DNA from 2 places in the Anaerobacillus sp. 63XJN7_4_ISO-PGPR-S23-413 genome. Region 1 is predicted to be linked to the other one. Evidence: a T-box and tRNA genes for the amino acid it is inferred to sense, from the RefSeq annotation. Region 1 holds a T-box; the other holds one or more tRNA genes.
What was found. The T-box of region 1 lies ahead of tyrS (tyrosine--tRNA ligase). A T-box ahead of a tRNA ligase gene usually reads a tRNA of that ligase, here a tRNA-Tyr.
Positions count from the first base shown of each region.

Region 2: it encodes a tRNA-Tyr, which carries the amino acid that the T-box ahead of tyrS (tyrosine--tRNA ligase) is inferred to sense. The anticodon was not compared.

Region 1 is NZ_CM149688.1:3,075,214-3,084,224, reverse strand. Features, by position in the region: gene acsA (acetate--CoA ligase) at 1-1,604, shown strand, start outside; gene AC0VYO_RS16250 (transglycosylase domain-containing protein) at 1,648-4,782, opposite strand; T-box leader at 4,923-5,145, shown strand; gene tyrS (tyrosine--tRNA ligase) at 5,234-6,499, shown strand; gene rpsD (30S ribosomal protein S4) at 6,723-7,325, opposite strand; gene megL (methionine gamma-lyase) at 7,687-8,865, shown strand; gene AC0VYO_RS16230 (GAF domain-containing protein) at 8,935-9,011, opposite strand, start outside.
Region 2 is NZ_CM149688.1:476,152-485,162, forward strand. Features, by position in the region: rRNA gene AC0VYO_RS02610 (23S ribosomal RNA) at 1-1,635, shown strand, start outside; rRNA gene rrf (5S ribosomal RNA) at 1,882-1,998, shown strand; tRNA gene AC0VYO_RS02620 (tRNA-Asn) at 2,008-2,082, shown strand; tRNA gene AC0VYO_RS02625 (tRNA-Ser) at 2,084-2,175, shown strand; tRNA gene AC0VYO_RS02630 (tRNA-Glu) at 2,199-2,273, shown strand; tRNA gene AC0VYO_RS02635 (tRNA-Val) at 2,296-2,371, shown strand; tRNA gene AC0VYO_RS02640 (tRNA-Asp) at 2,380-2,455, shown strand; tRNA gene AC0VYO_RS02645 (tRNA-Met) at 2,614-2,690, shown strand; tRNA gene AC0VYO_RS02650 (tRNA-Phe) at 2,707-2,782, shown strand; tRNA gene AC0VYO_RS02655 (tRNA-Thr) at 2,787-2,862, shown strand; tRNA gene AC0VYO_RS02660 (tRNA-Tyr) at 2,933-3,017, shown strand; tRNA gene AC0VYO_RS02665 (tRNA-Trp) at 3,025-3,098, shown strand; tRNA gene AC0VYO_RS02670 (tRNA-His) at 3,115-3,190, shown strand; tRNA gene AC0VYO_RS02675 (tRNA-Gln) at 3,195-3,269, shown strand; tRNA gene AC0VYO_RS02680 (tRNA-Gly) at 3,279-3,353, shown strand; tRNA gene AC0VYO_RS02685 (tRNA-Cys) at 3,363-3,437, shown strand; tRNA gene AC0VYO_RS02690 (tRNA-Leu) at 3,465-3,554, shown strand; tRNA gene AC0VYO_RS02695 (tRNA-Leu) at 3,589-3,673, shown strand; gene AC0VYO_RS02700 (DsbA family oxidoreductase) at 3,861-4,562, shown strand; gene yvfG (protein YvfG) at 4,602-4,823, opposite strand; gene AC0VYO_RS02710 (B3/B4 domain-containing protein) at 5,095-5,763, opposite strand; gene AC0VYO_RS02715 (ABC-ATPase domain-containing protein) at 5,847-7,541, shown strand; gene queG (tRNA epoxyqueuosine(34) reductase QueG) at 7,571-8,710, shown strand; gene AC0VYO_RS02725 (methylated-DNA--[protein]-cysteine S-methyltransferase) at 8,777-9,011, shown strand, end outside.

The DNA.
Region 1 (9,011 bases):
AGACAGGTAATGTCAATATGGCCTACGAAGCAATCGATAGGCACGCTGAGTCCGATCGTAAAAACAAAGTAGCTCTTTATTTTTATGACCCAACACGAGATGAGAAGTATACGTACAGTGAGATGAAATCAATGAGTAACAAAGCAGGTAACGTTCTAAAAAAAGTGAATGTCGAAAAAGGAGATAGGGTCTTTATTTTCATGCCAAGATCTCCTGAGCTATACTTCATTCTACTCGGAACGCTTAAGTTAGGTGCGATTGCTGGCCCACTTTTTGAAGCCTTTATGGAAGGTGCAGTAAGGGATCGTCTTGAGGATAGTGAAGCAAAGGTACTTGTTACAACACCTGAGCTACTTGAGCGCGTTCCGGTTGATGAGCTTCCTAATCTCGAAAGTGTTGTGCTAGTAGGAAATAACGTTAAAGAAGAAGGTCCTTATATAGACTTTTATAAGCATTTTGAATCAGCAGAAAAGAAGCTTAAAATAGAATGGGTTGACCGTGAAGATGGTATGATTCTCCATTACACATCAGGTTCAACTGGTAAGCCGAAAGGCGTACTTCATGTTCATAATGCGATGATACAACACTATCAAACGGCGAAATGGGTACTTGACTTAAAAGAAGATGATGTCTACTGGTGTACAGCTGATCCAGGTTGGGTAACGGGGACGTCATATGGCATATTTGCTCCATGGCTTGCTGGAACGTCGAACGTCATTCGTGGTGGTCGTTTTAGTCCAGAAGATTGGTACGGTACGATTGAAAAATATGAAGTAACTGTATGGTATAGTGCTCCTACTGCATTTCGTATGCTTATGGGTGCGGGAGATGAGATCGTTAAGAAATTTGAACTTTCATCTTTACGTCATGTACTAAGCGTAGGAGAGCCATTAAATCCTGAGGTTATTAAATGGGGTAACAAAGTTCTTGAACGGAGAATTCATGATAACTGGTGGATGACAGAAACGGGAGCACAGCTAATCAGTAATTATCCATCAATGGAAATAAAGCCAGGATCAATGGGCAAACCAATTCCAGGCGTGCACGCAGCAATCGTAGATGATCAAGGAAATGAACTTCCTGCAAATCGAATGGGGAACCTTGCGATTAAAAAAGGCTGGCCATCAATGATGCGAGCGATTTGGAATCGTCCTGAAAAATATGAAAGCTATTTCTTAAAAGGAGACTGGTACGTATCTGGTGATTCAGCTTATAAAGATGAGGACGGATACTTCTGGTTCCAGGGGCGAGTCGATGATGTTATTATGACTTCGGGTGAAAGAGTTGGTCCATTTGAAGTTGAAAGTAAACTAGTCGAACATAGTGCTGTTGCTGAAGCTGGGGTTATTGGGAAACCGGATCCTGTGCGAGGTGAAATTATTAAAGCCTTTATTTCACTTAGAGATGGTCATGAACCGTCTGATGAGTTGATGGAAGAGATAAGAAATTTCGTTAAAAAAGGACTTGCAGCTCATGCAGCACCTCGAGAAATCGAATTTAGAGATAAGCTTCCGAAAACGAGAAGTGGTAAGATCATGCGTCGCGTATTAAAGGCGTGGGAGCTGGATTTACCAACTGGCGATTTGTCTACAATGGAAGATTAAGTAATAGAAAACAGCCTGCAGCATAATGCTGCAGGCTGTTTTTTTACTGGTCGTTATTGCTTGTGTTGCCGTCGGTGCTGTTTGAATTATTTCCGCTGTCAGCACCATTTGTAGGATTACTATTTCCATTGTTATTTCCATTACCGGAGTTGTTATCATTTGCATTTTCACCGGTGTTGGTATTCCCTTCATTTGAAGATGAATCTTCTGAGTTGCTGGATTCATCACTCTCATTATCGGAGGGAGCATTATTTTCGTTCTCTTCATTATCAGAAGCTTCATCATTTTCTTCATCTGTTGAAGGTTCTGCTTCTTGTTTTTTCTCAGGTTTTGGCTCTGGTTTATCAGACCAATCTCCATTTGTTACTTTAGCCGATGGTCCCGATTCATTCCCAGCTACATCAACTGCTGTTACGTAATAGGCATATGCACCAGAAGGGATGTTGAATGAGCTACCATCAGATGCTTTTACGCTTCCAAGCTTCGTAAATGAACTACTACCGTTCGAAGCGCGATAAATACGATAACCAACAATATCACTCTCACCTGAAGCACCCCAATTTAGTGAAGAGCCACTTATTGAAACGCCACCAACTGCGCCAGGTTTTTTCCCATTTTCTGAAGCAGTTTTTCCTTCTGAAACGATATTTAAATCACTAAATCCAGAAGGGAGAAGCTTTGAAATATCAACTCCTGAGAAGTAATCCTCTTTAATCATGACTCCGCTGGATACAAACTCTTCTGGAGTGGAACTAAGTGCTTGATAGGTCTTACCATTCATGATGACATAACGTCCTTGAGTGAGACTGTCATCCACTTCAGTTGGTACATACTTTGCGTTGAATAGATCAGTTTTGACAAGTCCGGCTTTCTGACAGAGATCAGAGGCGAGCTTTCCAGATATACCACAGAACGAACGTCGCACAATACCCGTTGGCATTTTGAATGATTCTTCTGGATCCATTATTTCTGGTTTTTTATCATAAGCGGCATTAGCAAATAGTGCCCATAAGTTTTTGTTTCTGTTGGCATATTGACTATCCATGCTAATTTGTTTGTCATATCCAGTCCATACACCTAGTGAAACATTAGGATTGACTGCTACAAACCATGAATCATAATAATTTTGTCCAGTTCCTGTTTTTCCTGCCCAATCAGAAGCGAATTTTAATTTCCCTGGAATGTCTTGGGCAGTACCCTGGTTAACTACATCACGCATCATATCGATTGATAGATAGGCAGTTTGAGGACTGAAAACATCCACTGGTTCTGGTTTTTGTTCGAAAATGGTGTTTCCATCGCGGTCAACTATTTTATCAATTAAATAAGCATCAACAAACTTTCCTCCATTAGCAAACGTGCCAAATGCGTTGGTATTCTCTTCGACACTTACTCCCCGTTGTAGCGCACCAATTGCCATTGAAGGATTGGTTCGATCATCAAGAGTCATTGTACTAAAGCCCATCTTCACCAAATAGTCGGTTGCGTCCACTGGGTTCATTTTATTATAAACTCGAACAGCTGGAACGTTATAAGACCTTTCCAACGCTTTACGTGCAGTTACAAGACCATGGTAGTTTGATGAATAGTTACCAGGATTGTATCCATCTTGAATTGGTAAGTCTGGCACAATATAGCCAGGCTGAACTTTTCCCATTTCCATTGCCGGGGCATAGTCAAGCAATGGTTTCATTGTAGAACCGTTTGATCGATAGGCGTCTGTAGCATGGTTAAGTTCTTCTTGCGCGAAATCCCTTCCACCAACAAATGAAAGAATTTTTCCAGATTCATTTTCGATGAGGATACTACCTACTTGCATAGGAAATTCTTTATTTTCAAGCTCTCCAGTTTCAGGATTTTGCACGGAGAGGGTTTTAGCACTTTGGAAATAGCTTCCGTTTTCTAGCACTTTATCTCTTGCAGCATTCATAGATTCATAAATATCTTTGTCAATTGTAGTATAAATTTTATATCCATTTTTGCGAAGCTCTTTCTCTGCATTACTCATAAATTCAAGGAATACATCTGAATTTTCTTGAACTTCTTCCCATTTCAAATCCATTTTCTTGGCTATTTCCGTTGCAGATCTACCAGTAACGTTAGCATCATAAGTGATTTGATTGTAATAGTCTACACTCTTCGAAAGTTCCTTCCCGTCATATCCTTCTTCATTCGCGATCTGCTCGGCAAGAACTCGCTTCGCACGATCTTCAATCTCAAATGTAAGGTAAGGGTATTTTTCTACTGGCGAAGGCGAAGACTCAGCTAGATTTTTTTCAATATCGTATTCTAGCGCTTTGTTATACTCTTCTTCAGTGATTGTTTCTTCTTCATACATACGATATAGAACAAATTCCATCCGATCGATTCCAGCTGAAAGATCCTTCTTTACCTCACCCGAATTTGTAAAAGGGGTGTATGTATAAGGGTTTTTGGGAATACCTGCAATGAATGCAGCTTGAGGCAAATTTAAATCACTAGCATTTACACCAAATATGCCCTGTGAGGCTGCTTGTACGCCCGCAATATTATTACCGGAAGCATTTCGTCCATAAGGAACGATATTAAGGTATGCTTCTAGAACTTCTTCTTTATTAAAGAAATTTTCGAGTCGAAGAGCGAGTAGCATTTCTTTTGCTTTTCGTTCGAAAGAAACTTCTCTTGTTAGAATCTGGTTCTTAACTAACTGTTGTGTTAATGTACTACCACCGCTTCGATCATCTGAATTGGTGACTTCTTGAAGAACGGCACGTCCAATTGCTTTTGGAACAATACCATCGTGATCGAAGAAATATTCATCTTCTGTGGAAATAACTGCTTTTTGTAGAAGAGGAGAAACGTTTTTTAACTCAACCTCTTTTCGCTCAATATCAGAACGAAAGTTACCAAGAAGAACATCACCTGCAAAATATACCTCACTGGTTTCTTCATAGTTATAAACGTCTCTCTTCATCTCATCGTAAGAGCGAATCGGTTCATCTTTAACAAGTGATGCGAAATATCCTGCACCAACACCACCGGCGAAAATAGTGCCCATTAGACCTAGCACGATAAAAATAAGAAATAAATTCCAAGTCACTTTGTAGGCGATCCTGGACCCGGTTAAGATGTTATATTCTTGTAATCTATCAATGAACGCGTTCCACTTCTGCCTGATAGAAGAAAAAAGCTCTCGCATTCCTATACCCCCTCAAATTAATCCTGTTTATTATAGCATATGTCGTCGAGATTTGTATAAACTGGTAGGGATTTCTGTAGGCTTAGAATTGACATGATTTTACCTTTGTGATATTAATTTAATTAGTGTTTTTTAATGAACGACATGCCTTGATTGGACGAAGTAGCATTTTTCTCCCTTTTTCAGAGAGCTGATGTGCGGTGAGAATCAGCATAAAGGAAAATGTGAATTACCTCCATGAGCATCTAATGGGAAAGACAGTGTCTGTGTAGCATTAGACGGTTCAGACCGTTATTCTGACTGAGTGGGAGAAAGGTTACTTTCTTCAACAAGGGTGGTACCGCGATGAAACTCGTCCCTTTTCTGGGGCGGGTTTTTTTTGTTTTTTTGCCCATTTGGATTATTTTAGTGGTTTGCCAAAAGATATTATTAACGAAAGGAAGTCGATTACATGCACATATTAGAAGAATTAGAAGCAAGAGGACTTTTAAATCAAGTTACAGATAGAGAGGGCCTTGAAAAGGAACTTTCAGAAAACCGCATTGCTCTTTATTCTGGCTTTGATCCTACAGCTGATAGCCTTCATATTGGGCATCTTTTGCCTATTCTAGCCCTACGTAGATTTCAGTTAGCTGGCCACACGCCGATTGCGCTTGTTGGTGGAGCTACTGGGCTGATTGGTGACCCTAGTGGCCGTTCAAATGAACGTACGTTGAATTCAGAAGACATTGTAAAAGATTGGACGAATAAGTTACAGGGACAGCTTGCTCGCTTTTTGGATTTTGGAACAGATGCGAACTCTGCAAAAGCTGTAAACAACTACGACTGGATTGGGGAGTTAAATGTTATTCCATTCCTGCGTGATGTTGGAAAGAACTTTGGTTTGAACTATATGCTTGCGAAAGATTCTGTTACTTCACGTCTTGAAGCGGGAATTTCTTTTACAGAATTTACGTATATGATTCTTCAATCATATGATTTTCTTCAGCTTTACCGGAAAGAAAACTGTCGTCTTCAAATTGGAGGAAGTGACCAATGGGGGAACATTACAGCAGGTCTTGAACTGATTCGTAAAGAAGAAGGCAGCGAAGAGTCTTCAAAAGCCTATGGAGCAACATTCCCACTTGTTACGAAGAGTGATGGTTCTAAGTTCGGTAAATCTGAAGGTGGAGCGATTTGGCTTGATGCCGATAAAACCTCTCCTTACGAATTCTATCAGTTCTGGATTAACACAGATGATCGTGATGTTGTGAAATTTCTTCATTACTTTACATTTTTAAGTATTGAAGAAATTAAAGAGATTGAATCAAAACATATCGAAGCACCGGAAAAGAGAGAAGCTCATCGTACTCTTGCTGAAGAAGTGACAAAGCTTGTTCACGGAGAAGAAAAGCTTCAGCAGGCAATCAACATCTCGGAAGCGCTGTTCAGTGGTGACATTAAACAGCTAACAGCTGATGAAATCCGTTTAGGATTTAAGGATGTTCCTTCTTTCCATGTAGAAGATAATGAAAAGGGACTTATCGATCTTCTTGTAGAAGCTGGTATTTCTTCATCTAAGCGCCAGGCAAGAGAAGATGTTAAAAATGGAGCGGTGTATATCAACGGTGAACGGTGTCAGGAAATGGATAAAGTTATTTCAGAAAGCGACCAAATCGAAAATCAATACGTGATTATTCGTAGAGGGAAGAAGAAATATTTCCTTCTTACGTATTAATCATTTAGCTATTTTAACTAATACTGGTGATTCCCAATAACGGTTGGTTATCACAGAGAGTAAATGAGTAAAAAATCACCAGCGGTTATGAACAGCCAATCATTAAGAGGAAGACCCTCCCATTGAAAAGAGGAGGATCTTCCTCATTTTTTTATATTTTTTGTACTAAGTAAATTTGGACATAAAAAAACCCCGGAATAAGTTCCGGGGTTTTTGAAACAGCTTAACGAGAGTAGTACTCAACGATAAGAGCTTCAGTGATTTCAGCAGGAAGTTCAGAACGCTCAGGGAGACGAGAGAACGTACCTTCAAGCTTATCTGCATCGAAAGTAAGGTATTCTGGAACGAAATTGTTTACTTCGATAGCTTCTTTGATGATGTCAAGGTTGTTAGACTTCTCACGAACGCTGATCACTTGACCAGTCGCTACACGATAAGAAGGAATGTCAACGCGTTTGCCATCAACTGTGATGTGGCCGTGGTTAACTAGCTGACGAGCCTGACGGCGAGTGCGAGCTAGACCTAGACGATAAACAAGGTTATCAAGACGAGCTTCAAGAAGAATCATGAAGTTTTCACCATGAACACCTTTCATTTTGCCAGCATCATCGAAAAGACGTCGGAATTGACGCTCAGTCATGCCGTACATGTGACGAAGCTTTTGCTTCTCTTGAAGTTGAAGACCATATTCAGAAAGCTTTCTACGCTGGTTAGGTCCGTGTTGACCTGGAGCGTAAGGGCGCTTTTCCAATTCTTTACCTGTTCCACTTAGAGAAATACCAAGACGACGAGAAATTTTCCAACTTGGTCCTGTATAACGAGCCATAATTAGCTCCTCCTTTATACCATTATTATTGGTATAAAATAAAAACAGTGTCGTGATTCCGGTTTGTGCACATTGTGTTTTCACACGCCTTCACCTCGACAGCCGGAGGTTACGCGGCGTACCTATTAAAAGGAACACAATGAAATCACAGCCCGTCACGCTGCTGCCCATTCTTATTTTACACAAATGCTATTGTAACTCTTTCAGTATTAGATGTCAACTTTAGTAGAAATGAGATGGATAGATAGCACGTCGACATCATTTTTAGGATATAAGAAAGATAAATACCTCTTCACCTTATAATAGAAAGCGCTTACAATGGAAGTGTATCTAGCTATTTTTATAACAGGGGGTTATAACTTTGACAGGGAAGCATCGCTTTGAGACAAAAACAATTCATGATGGATATGAATCTAAATCGCATCACAACAGCCTGGCATCTCCTATTTATCAAACATCAACTTTTACATTTGAAACGGCTGAGGCTGGTGAACGAAGGTTTGCAGGTGAGGAACCTGGCTATATTTATTCAAGGCTTGGAAACCCTACTGTTCGAATGTTGGAAGAGCGGATTGCCTCTCTTGAAAATGCTGAGGCAGGCTTAGCGTTTGGTTCGGGAATGGCTGCCGTGTCTGCTGTTCTTTTGAACCTAGTGAAGACAGGCGACCACATTCTTTGTTCAGAAGGGGTCTACGGATGTACTTTCGGATTACTTAAAATGTTAGAAGAGAAATTTTCGATTGAACATGACTTGCTTCCGCTAGACTCAGTTGAGCAATTACAAAAAGCAATTCGTCCAAATACTACAGTTATTTATATTGAAACTCCGATTAATCCAACATTGAAATTAATTGATCTTGAAATGGTTTCTGCGGTCGCAAAAGAAAAAGGAATTAAGGTTGTGGTGGATAATACATTTTCGACTCCTTATTTACAGCGCCCGTTAGAATTTGGCTGTGACATTGTTTTGCATAGTGCAACGAAATATATCAGTGGCCATGGAGACGTGGTAGCTGGTTTAGTTGTGGGTGACCAAGAGACCATCTCTTCAATTGCTAAAAGTACGCAAAAGGATATAGGTGGAATTCTTTCACCATTCGATGCATGGCTATTGTTAAGAGGCTTAAAGACCCTCCCTATTCGAATGGATCGTCACTCTTCAAATGCTAGACAAATTATGCAGAAATTAGCTGAGCATCCTGCCATAACGAACGTGATGTATCCAGGTATGGAAGAATCTTCATCGTATGCTATTGCTCAAAAACAAATGAAGAGCCCAGGCGGTTTAATTAGTTTTGAAATTGCGGGGGAAAAGAAAGACTCCCAAGCCTTCATGAATAGACTTAATATGATTAAAATAGCTGTTAGTCTCGGGGATGCTGAAACCCTGATTCAACATCCCGCTACAATGACACATGCCGTTGTCCCGGAAGATGAGAGATTAAGAATGGGGATTAGTGAAACTCTTATTCGCCTTTCTGTTGGTCTTGAAGCATGGGAGGATATTTGGGAAGATATTCTTCAAGCGTTAGAGAACTAAAAAAAGCCATTAGAGAAATTCTCTAATGGCTTTTTAAGTAGTATAGGTACAAAATACTTTACTTTAACTCTAAAGAAAATCTTGCAATGCTTCAGTAAATTTCTCTAAATACTCCTGATCCAATTCATCGAAACGGCCAACTTTAG
Region 2 (9,011 bases), 1.7 Mb from region 1:
GTATGAGTAGCGAAAGACAAGTGAGAATCTTGTCCGTCGAAAGCCCAAGGTTTCCTGAGGAAGGCTCGTCCGCTCAGGGTTAGTCGGGACCTAAGCCGAGGCCGAAAGGCGTAGGCGATGGATAACAGGTTGATATTCCTGTACCACCTCCTTTCCGTTTGAACGACGGGGGGACGCAGAAAGATAGGGAGAGCGCGCTGCTGGAAATGCGCGTCCAAGCGATTAGGCTGGTGAATAGGCAAATCCGTTCACCGCGCAAGCTGAGTCGTGATGGCGAGGGAAATTTAGTACCGAAGTCCTTGATTCTACGCTGCCAAGAAAAGCCTCTAGTGAGGAAAAAGGTGCCCGTACCGCAAACCGACACAGGTAGGCGAGGAGAGAATCCTAAGACGATCGGGAGAACTCTCGTTAAGGAACTCGGCAAAATGACCCCGTAACTTCGGGAGAAGGGGTGCTTCCTCGGGTTTATAGCCCAGGGGAGCCGCAGTGAAAAGATCCAAGCGACTGTTTAGCAAAAACACAGGTCTCTGCAAAGCCGTAAGGCGAAGTATAGGGGCTGACACCTGCCCGGTGCTGGAAGGTTAAGAGGAGGGGTTATCCCTTACGGGAGAAGCTCTGAATCGAAGCCCCAGTAAACGGCGGCCGTAACTATAACGGTCCTAAGGTAGCGAAATTCCTTGTCGGGTAAGTTCCGACCCGCACGAAAGGTGCAACGACTTGGATACTGTCTCAACGAGAGACCCGGTGAAATTATAGTACCTGTGAAGATGCAGGTTACCCGCGACAGGACGGAAAGACCCCATGGAGCTTTACTGTAGCCTGATATTGGATTTTGGTACAGCTTGTACAGGATAGGTAGGAGCCATAGAAGTCGGACCGCCAGGTTCGATGGAGGCGTCGGTGGGATACTACCCTGGCTGTACTGACATTCTAACCCAGCACCGTGATCCGGTGCGGAGACAGTGTCAGGTGGGCAGTTTGACTGGGGCGGTCGCCTCCTAAAGTGTAACGGAGGCGCCCAAAGGTTCCCTCAGAATGGTTGGAAATCATTCGCAGAGTGTAAAGGCACAAGGGAGCTTGACTGCGAGACCTACAAGTCGAGCAGGGACGAAAGTCGGGCTTAGTGATCCGGTGGTTCCGCATGGAAGGGCCATCGCTCAACGGATAAAAGCTACCCTGGGGATAACAGGCTTATCTCCCCCAAGAGTCCACATCGACGGGGAGGTTTGGCACCTCGATGTCGGCTCATCGCATCCTGGGGCTGAAGTAGGTCCCAAGGGTTGGGCTGTTCGCCCATTAAAGCGGTACGCGAGCTGGGTTCAGAACGTCGTGAGACAGTTCGGTCCCTATCCGTCGCGGGCGCAGGAAATTTGAGAGGAGCTGTCCTTAGTACGAGAGGACCGGGATGGACACACCGCTGGTGTACCAGTTGTTCCGCCAGGAGCATAGCTGGGTAGCTACGTGTGGAAGGGATAAGTGCTGAAAGCATCTAAGCATGAAGCCCCCCTCGAGATGAGATTTCCCACAGCATGAAGCTGGTAAGATCCCTTAGAGATGATGAGGTAGATAGGTTCGGGGTGGAAGCGTGGCAACACGTGGAGCTGACGAATACTAATCGATCGAGGGCTTAACCTAAAAACGAAAAGCGAAGTAAGCCGTTTAAATCCGACAAGCGTTGGAGGCTTTTGAGTCAGACGCGCTTTATGCGTCAGAATTAAAAGGTGAAACGATCGAGGATTTGGCTTACGTAGCTGGACATATTGGAAAGTTGTGCGTGCTATCTAGTTTTCAGGGAATAAAATTTTCCTTGAAAAACATGATGGAATATAGTATGATATATTTTGTCGCTGGTAAATCACGAAAGTGAAATCCAGTCCTTAGTCTGGTAATGATGGCGAAGAGGTCACACCCGTTCCCATGCCGAACACGGAAGTTAAGCTCTTCAGCGCCGATGGTAGTTGGGGGATCTCCCCCTGCAAGAGTAGGACGTTGCCAGGCTGATATTATTCCACAGTAGCTCAGTGGTAGAGCTATCGGCTGTTAACCGATCGGTCGTAGGTTCGAATCCTACCTGTGGAGCCATGGAGAGCTGTCCGAGTGGCCGAAGGAGCACGATTGGAAATCGTGTAGACGGTCAAAGCCGTCTCGAGGGTTCGAATCCCTCGCTCTCCGCCACTAGCATACATAATAGCAGCAAGGGCCCGTTGGTCAAGCGGTTAAGACACCGCCCTTTCACGGCGGTAACACGGGTTCGAATCCCGTACGGGTCACCATTATATATCATTTCTACTTTGTGGAGGATTAGCTCAGCTGGGAGAGCATCTGCCTTACAAGCAGAGGGTCGGCGGTTCGAGCCCGTCATCCTCCACCATTATCTAAGGTCCCGTGGTGTAGCGGTTAACATGCCTGCCTGTCACGCAGGAGATCGCGAGTTCGATTCTCGTCGGGACCGCCATTTATATTTTAACATTATCGTGGGGTGGAGCAACAAGCGATACTTCCTTGAAACAGCAACGAGTTGTTTCTACGGATACGCTTCGAAGCATAACCTTGTAGAGAAAGAAACAGTGCACAGCGTAATGAGCAGGTGCAGCATAATTACATTCACATTATCGCGGGGTGGAGCAGTTCGGTAGCTCGTTGGGCTCATAACCCAAAGGTCGCAGGTTCAAATCCTGCCCCCGCAACCAATTATATTTTAAACATGGCTCTGTAGCTCAGTCGGTAGAGCAGTGGACTGAAAATCCACGTGTCGGCGGTTCGATTCCGTCCGGAGCCACCATGTTGCCGGTCTAGCTCAATTGGTAGAGCAACTGACTTGTAATCAGTAGGTTGGGGGTTCAAGTCCTCTGGCCGGCACCATTTTCTCGAAATGAGATCAAATTCCATTGCACTTTCATAAAATGTGTATTACAATGGTAATTGTCAATTTGGAGGGGTAGCGAAGTGGCTAAACGCGGCGGACTGTAAATCCGCTCCCTCAGGGTTCGGCGGTTCGAATCCGTCCCCCTCCACCATCTTGATAGGGGTATAGTTTAAAGGTAGAACAGAGGTCTCCAAAACCTCCGGTGTGGGTTCGAGTCCTACTACCCCTGCCAATTTTAAATCTTTATGGCGGTTGTGGCGAAGTGGTTAACGCACCGGATTGTGATTCCGGCATTCGTGGGTTCAATTCCCATCAGCCGCCCCATTTTTGGGCTATAGCCAAGCGGTAAGGCAACGGATTTTGATTCCGTCATGCGCTGGTTCGAATCCAGCTAGCCCAGCCATTTTTTGTTGCGGAAGTAGTTCAGTGGTAGAACATCACCTTGCCAAGGTGGGGGTCGCGGGTTCGAATCCCGTCTTCCGCTCCATTTTAAAAAGGCGGCATAGCCAAGTGGTAAGGCACGGGTCTGCAAAACCCTTACGCCCCGGTTCAAATCCGGGTGCCGCCTCCAATCTTAATATTTTTTCTTAAAAGTCCTGCCGGAGTGGCGGAATTGGCAGACGCACAGGACTTAAAATCCTGCGGAGGGTGTACCTCCGTGCCGGTTCGAGCCCGGCCTCCGGCACCACTTATTTTTCTGCCTGAATTGAATATGGTATTTTGCCGGTGTGGCGGAATTGGCAGACGCGCACGACTCAAAATCGTGTTCCGAGAGGAGTGTCGGTTCGAACCCGACCACCGGTACCATTACATACGTTATTACAAGACTTCAACGTTCTCGTTGAAGTCTTTTTTGTATTCTTTTTAATTCCTTCTCTTATTTGATATCACTAGTTTTCAATGACTCACTGAGCAAATTCCTGCTCATTTAAAAGTAGAGGTGATAAAATACAAGTATAAGATAGATAAAACAATTTACTGAAAGAGTGATTCGATGAGAATTGAAGTATGGTCCGATTTCGTTTGTCCATTTTGTTATATAGGAAAAAGACGTCTTGAAAGTGCGCTTCAGGCTTTTCCACAGCGTGATCAAGTAGAAGTTGTCTTTAAAAGCTTTGAACTTGATCCTAATGCGAAAGAATCGGATGGGGAAAGCATGGCTGAGCTTCTAGCAGGGAAATACAATGTCAGTCTAGAACAAGCTCAGGGTATGTGTGAGAATATGAGGCAGCAAGCTGCTGGAGAAAACCTAACGTATGATTTCGATAAAATGATTCCAACGAATTCATTTGATGCTCATCGTCTTGTTCACTATGCGACAGAGCATGGTAAAAGTAATGAAATGTCAGAACGTCTCTTTTATGCCTTCTTTACCGAATCGAAAAATATTGGTGATCATGAAACGCTTGCATCACTTGGTGAAGAACTTGGGCTAGACGCTGCGGATATAAAACGTATGCTAGGGACTGAAGAATTTACGAAAGAAGTTCGCAACGATGAAGCTATGGGAAGTCAGCTTGGCATTCAGGGCGTACCGTTCTTTGTATTTGACGGTAAATATGCCGTGTCAGGTGCTCAGCCTGTTGAAATGTTTGAACAGGCCGTTGAGAAGGCCTGGGGAGAAGGAAATAAGCTTGAAGTAGTTGGTGGCAATGCAGAAGCGTGTTCTGCTGACTCTTGTGATCTTCCTAAATAAAACGTAAGAAAGCTCTCTTATTGTAAAGAGAGCTTTTTCTTATGCGTCTGTATTTTCTTGTTTAATCGTTTTGTAAGCTGAATCAAGGTTGCGAATGCGACGAACTATTTCTGAGTTTTTGTTAAGGTTGTCATAGATCATTGATGAAACAACTGATCGATAATAGCTATTCATTGCTTCTAATTTTGAAAATACATCACGATTCTTTTGTATGTATTGGCGAAAATTTTCTTCGAAAAATGGTGTTGAGAATGGTTCCATATGATTTCTCCTTTCTGTCTGTCATTCTGATTATAGGGTGATCGTCATCAGGACGTCAAACGGATTATGAAGAGTAAAATTCTATTAGCTCTGTCGTGATGAGAGACGTTTGTAAAGAAAATATGAAAAATGTGTTGTTTCTTTCATATGTTCTGTGGTATTCTATCTACATCAGCGAGGATTGTAGAAATTCCTCGAATTTTCACCATTTACCCAACGCAGTGTTTCGTTAAAATTAACGAAGCGTTGCGTTTTTTTATGTTTGCTTTCTTTAACTTGAAACCCCGCTTAAGAAGTCTCCTCCGTGAATTTGATTAAACATTTCTGCTGAGGCAGTTACAAGCTTTTCACCTTCTGAAACAGGGAGCGAAGGTTGAAGATAGAAAAGTTGAATGGCATGCTTGGTTTCTTCCGTTATAGCTGTTCGCTTAGAATCAACGATAGGACTTCCGAACGCTCCTTTGTGATCAAGTGAGAGGATTTTGTTGTTGAAGCTTACCTCACGTCCATTTAAGCCCTCATATGCAGTCGTCTCACTACCAATGTCGATTGTAATATCTCCTTCAACTTGATCAAGATCATAGATACCAATTGGAATTTTGTATTGAAGCGACAGAAGATTGTTGATGTCTGCAGCAGAGTGAACGAGAGGTAGCGAAGACCCTTTCTTTAACCGGCGTAATAGGGCTTCTGAGGACGGTCGATATTTGGCGGGATCCGTCCCGAACTTTTTGAAAATGGAACGCCACTCTGAGATAGCAGGAAAAGTGAGCAGGTCTGTCTGCTCAAGATCCATCATCAATGTTTCCTGATAGAACTGAAAGCGACCGCGCACCATTTGCGGCGACTTTTCAACAACGATATTATGGTAAATAGCATAACCAATTTTAAAATCAGGATATGTCTTTTTAATAGATGGAGCGAGAATTATACTTGTCATCACACTTTTCTCCTAACATATAATTTTTCGTTCATTTTATCATATACCTAAATTTGAAGCTTATAAGGAGGCTTGCCTCATTTATGAATAAACTTAGAAAACAATTAGAGCGTATTGATGGAAAAGGATATAAAGCATATAAAGACATTAGTGGGCACTATGATTTTGCGGATTACACCCTTTACATCGATTATGTCCAGGGAGACCCTTTTGCTAGTCCTTCTCGGATAAGAATCATCATCCCACGTAAGAAAACGATCGTAGAGCCTGAGTGGTTCGATTCGGCTGTAAGAAGAGTTCGAACAGAAGATATGATTGCTAGAAAAGTAGGAGAGGCCATTAGAAGGACTGAGAGGCATGCGAAAGGCACTGGGAAAAGTGGATTGGTCTCAATCGATATACCTGGTCAAAAGGTTATTGAGAGGGCAGCAGTGAGCGTGACAGAGGAATCTATTACGATTTGTCTATCAATAGGATTACCTGCACAAGGCAGAAAAGTTCTTGGCAGACAGGCTATAAACTTGCTTCTGCATCAGCTGCCAGACATTGTGAAGAATTCTGTTTTTGCATTAAACAAACGAATAATCTTAGAGGCATTGCATTTAGCAGACCAACAAGAGGCCATTCGTGAACAACTTACCCAAAACGGATATGTCGGATTTGTAGCGAATGGATCTATATTACCCCGCGAGAGCGGGATAAGCGATCGTCCTATGAAAAATGAGGCAGTGCAATTCCAATCACCTAAAAGCATGGAAGTGTCTTTAACAATCCCACACCGTACTGAGCCATTACAAGGAATGGCTGTTAAGGAAGGTATTACATTAATTGTTGGCGGTGGTTATCATGGAAAGAGTACCCTCTTGCATGCAATGGAGCATGGCGTATATGATCATATTTTAGGGGATGGTAGAGAGTATGTTATTACAAACCACCAGGCAATGAAAATTCGCTCTGAAGATGGTCGAAAGGTAACTGGAGTAGACATCTCGCCATTTATAAACAATCTCCCATATGGAAAAGATACGCGGTCTTTCACATCTGAGAATGCCAGTGGAAGTACGTCCCAGGCAGCCAATATCATTGAGGCGATCGAAGCGGGTTCAGATACGTTATTAATTGATGAAGATACAAGCGCGACTAATTTTATGATTCGAGACTATCGAATGCAGCAGTTAGTTGCGAAAGAGAAAGAACCCATTACACCATTCATTGATCGTGTGAAGCAACTACGTACAGAACATCATATATCAACCGTACTTGTTATGGGCGGATCTGGAGACTACTTTGATGTAGCTGATCAGGTGATTTTAATGGAGAACTACCTTCCATACGACGTAACGGATCAAGCTCGATCAATCGTACAAGAATCGGCACGCAGACAAGAAGGTGGAGAAAAAATCGGAGAGGCAAGAAAGAGAGTACCTGAGCAGAATAGCTTAAACAGCCAAAAGGGAAAGAAATCGAAAGTGACTGCCCGCGGAGTGCATCATATTCAATTTGGTCATACAGATATTTCACTACTTCAAGTAGAACAGCTTGTAGATCCAAGTCAAACGCGTTTTGCCGCTGACGTCCTTCATTTTCTGGAAAGAAATCATAAGCTAGGAGATAAGTCGATTCCAGAACTTCTTGATTTCATTGATCAGAAAATAAACACAGAGGGACTTGGTTCTTTTTCACTATATAAGAATCAGCATCCAGGAGATATTGCTCGAATTAGGAGAACAGAAATGGCGGCCGTTTTAAATCGAATTCGAACGCTAAAAATTAAATAATACACTCCCAAATAGGAAGGGGGAAACTAATGACAAACGCACAATTAAAAGCTGATATTGTGGCATACAGTAAAACGATTGGGATTGATAAGATAGGCTTCGCGGCAGCAGATCCTTTTAAAACCCTTAAGCAACGCTTAAAGCGTCAGCAGGAGCTAGGTTATCAGTCAGGCTTCGAGGAATCTGATATAGAAAAGAGAACAGAACCTGAGCTATTGCTAAGCGGTGCAACAACGATTATATCAATTGCCATTGCGTATCCTTCGAGAATGAAAGATAGCCCTAGGAGTAAGAAGGGCGAACGAAGAGGACTTTTCTGTCGTGCTTCATGGGGAGTTGATTATCATCACCTCCTTAGAGAGAAACTCTTCCTTTTAGATGCATATATTAAATCAAAGGTTCCAGAGGCTAGAACGAGCTCGATGGTCGATACTGGCGAACTTTCTGATCGAGCTGTAGCTGAAAGAGCCGGCATTGGTTTTAGCGGTAAAAACACAATGACCATAACAGAAGAATTTGGTTCTTGGGTTTACCTTGGTGAAATGATCACCGATCTAAATATAGAACCTGATGAGCCTGTTGAGGAAGGGTGTGGTGACTGTAATATTTGTGTAGACGCGTGTCCGACTGGTGCCTTAATTGAAGGGGGGCAGCTAAACGCGAATAAATGCATCGCTTTTCTTACGCAAACGAAAGGTTTTTTACCTGATGAATACCGTACTAAATTAGGAAACCGATTATATGGGTGTGACACCTGCCAGCTCGTTTGCCCCAAAAACAAAGGAAAAGATTTTCATCATCATCCTGAACTCGAACCAGATCCAGAAATGGTAAAACCAAAACTCATACCACTTCTAACAATGTCCAATCGTGAATTTAAGTCTCAGTTTGGTCAAGCGGCTGGTTCGTGGAGAGGAAAGAAGCCTATTCAACGAAATGCTATTCTTGCTCTTGCTCATTATAAAGATGAAACAGCTATTGATACACTGGTTGAAGTGATGGAAAAAGATCCTCGTCCGGTGATCCGCGGCACTTCGGCCTGGGCGCTTGGGAAAATAGGTGGCGAGAAGGCCTTTAATGCCCTTATAAAGGAGCAATTGAGAGAAAATGACAAGGATGTGGCAGATGAGATCGCTAAAGGCTTGTCTATGCTTGAAAATAAGACTTAATGCTGATGGTCAAACGATTGAATGCGTTGTAAGATAGTGAAAAATGTATAATAAAGAAGGGATAGAATGGATAAACAAGTGATTCATTATGGGGAGTTTCTATCGCCTATAGGTGCAATAACATTGTTTGCTAGTCCTAATGGAGTTAGTAGGCTCGATTTTGGTTGCCCTGAGGATGTGCTGCCTGCTGCTGAAACATGGTATAAAAAACATCATGTCAAAGCGGACCTTGTTTTCAATTCTGATATAATCGAACCCATCGTCATGCAACTGGAAGAATACTTCAGTGGAAAAAGAAGGT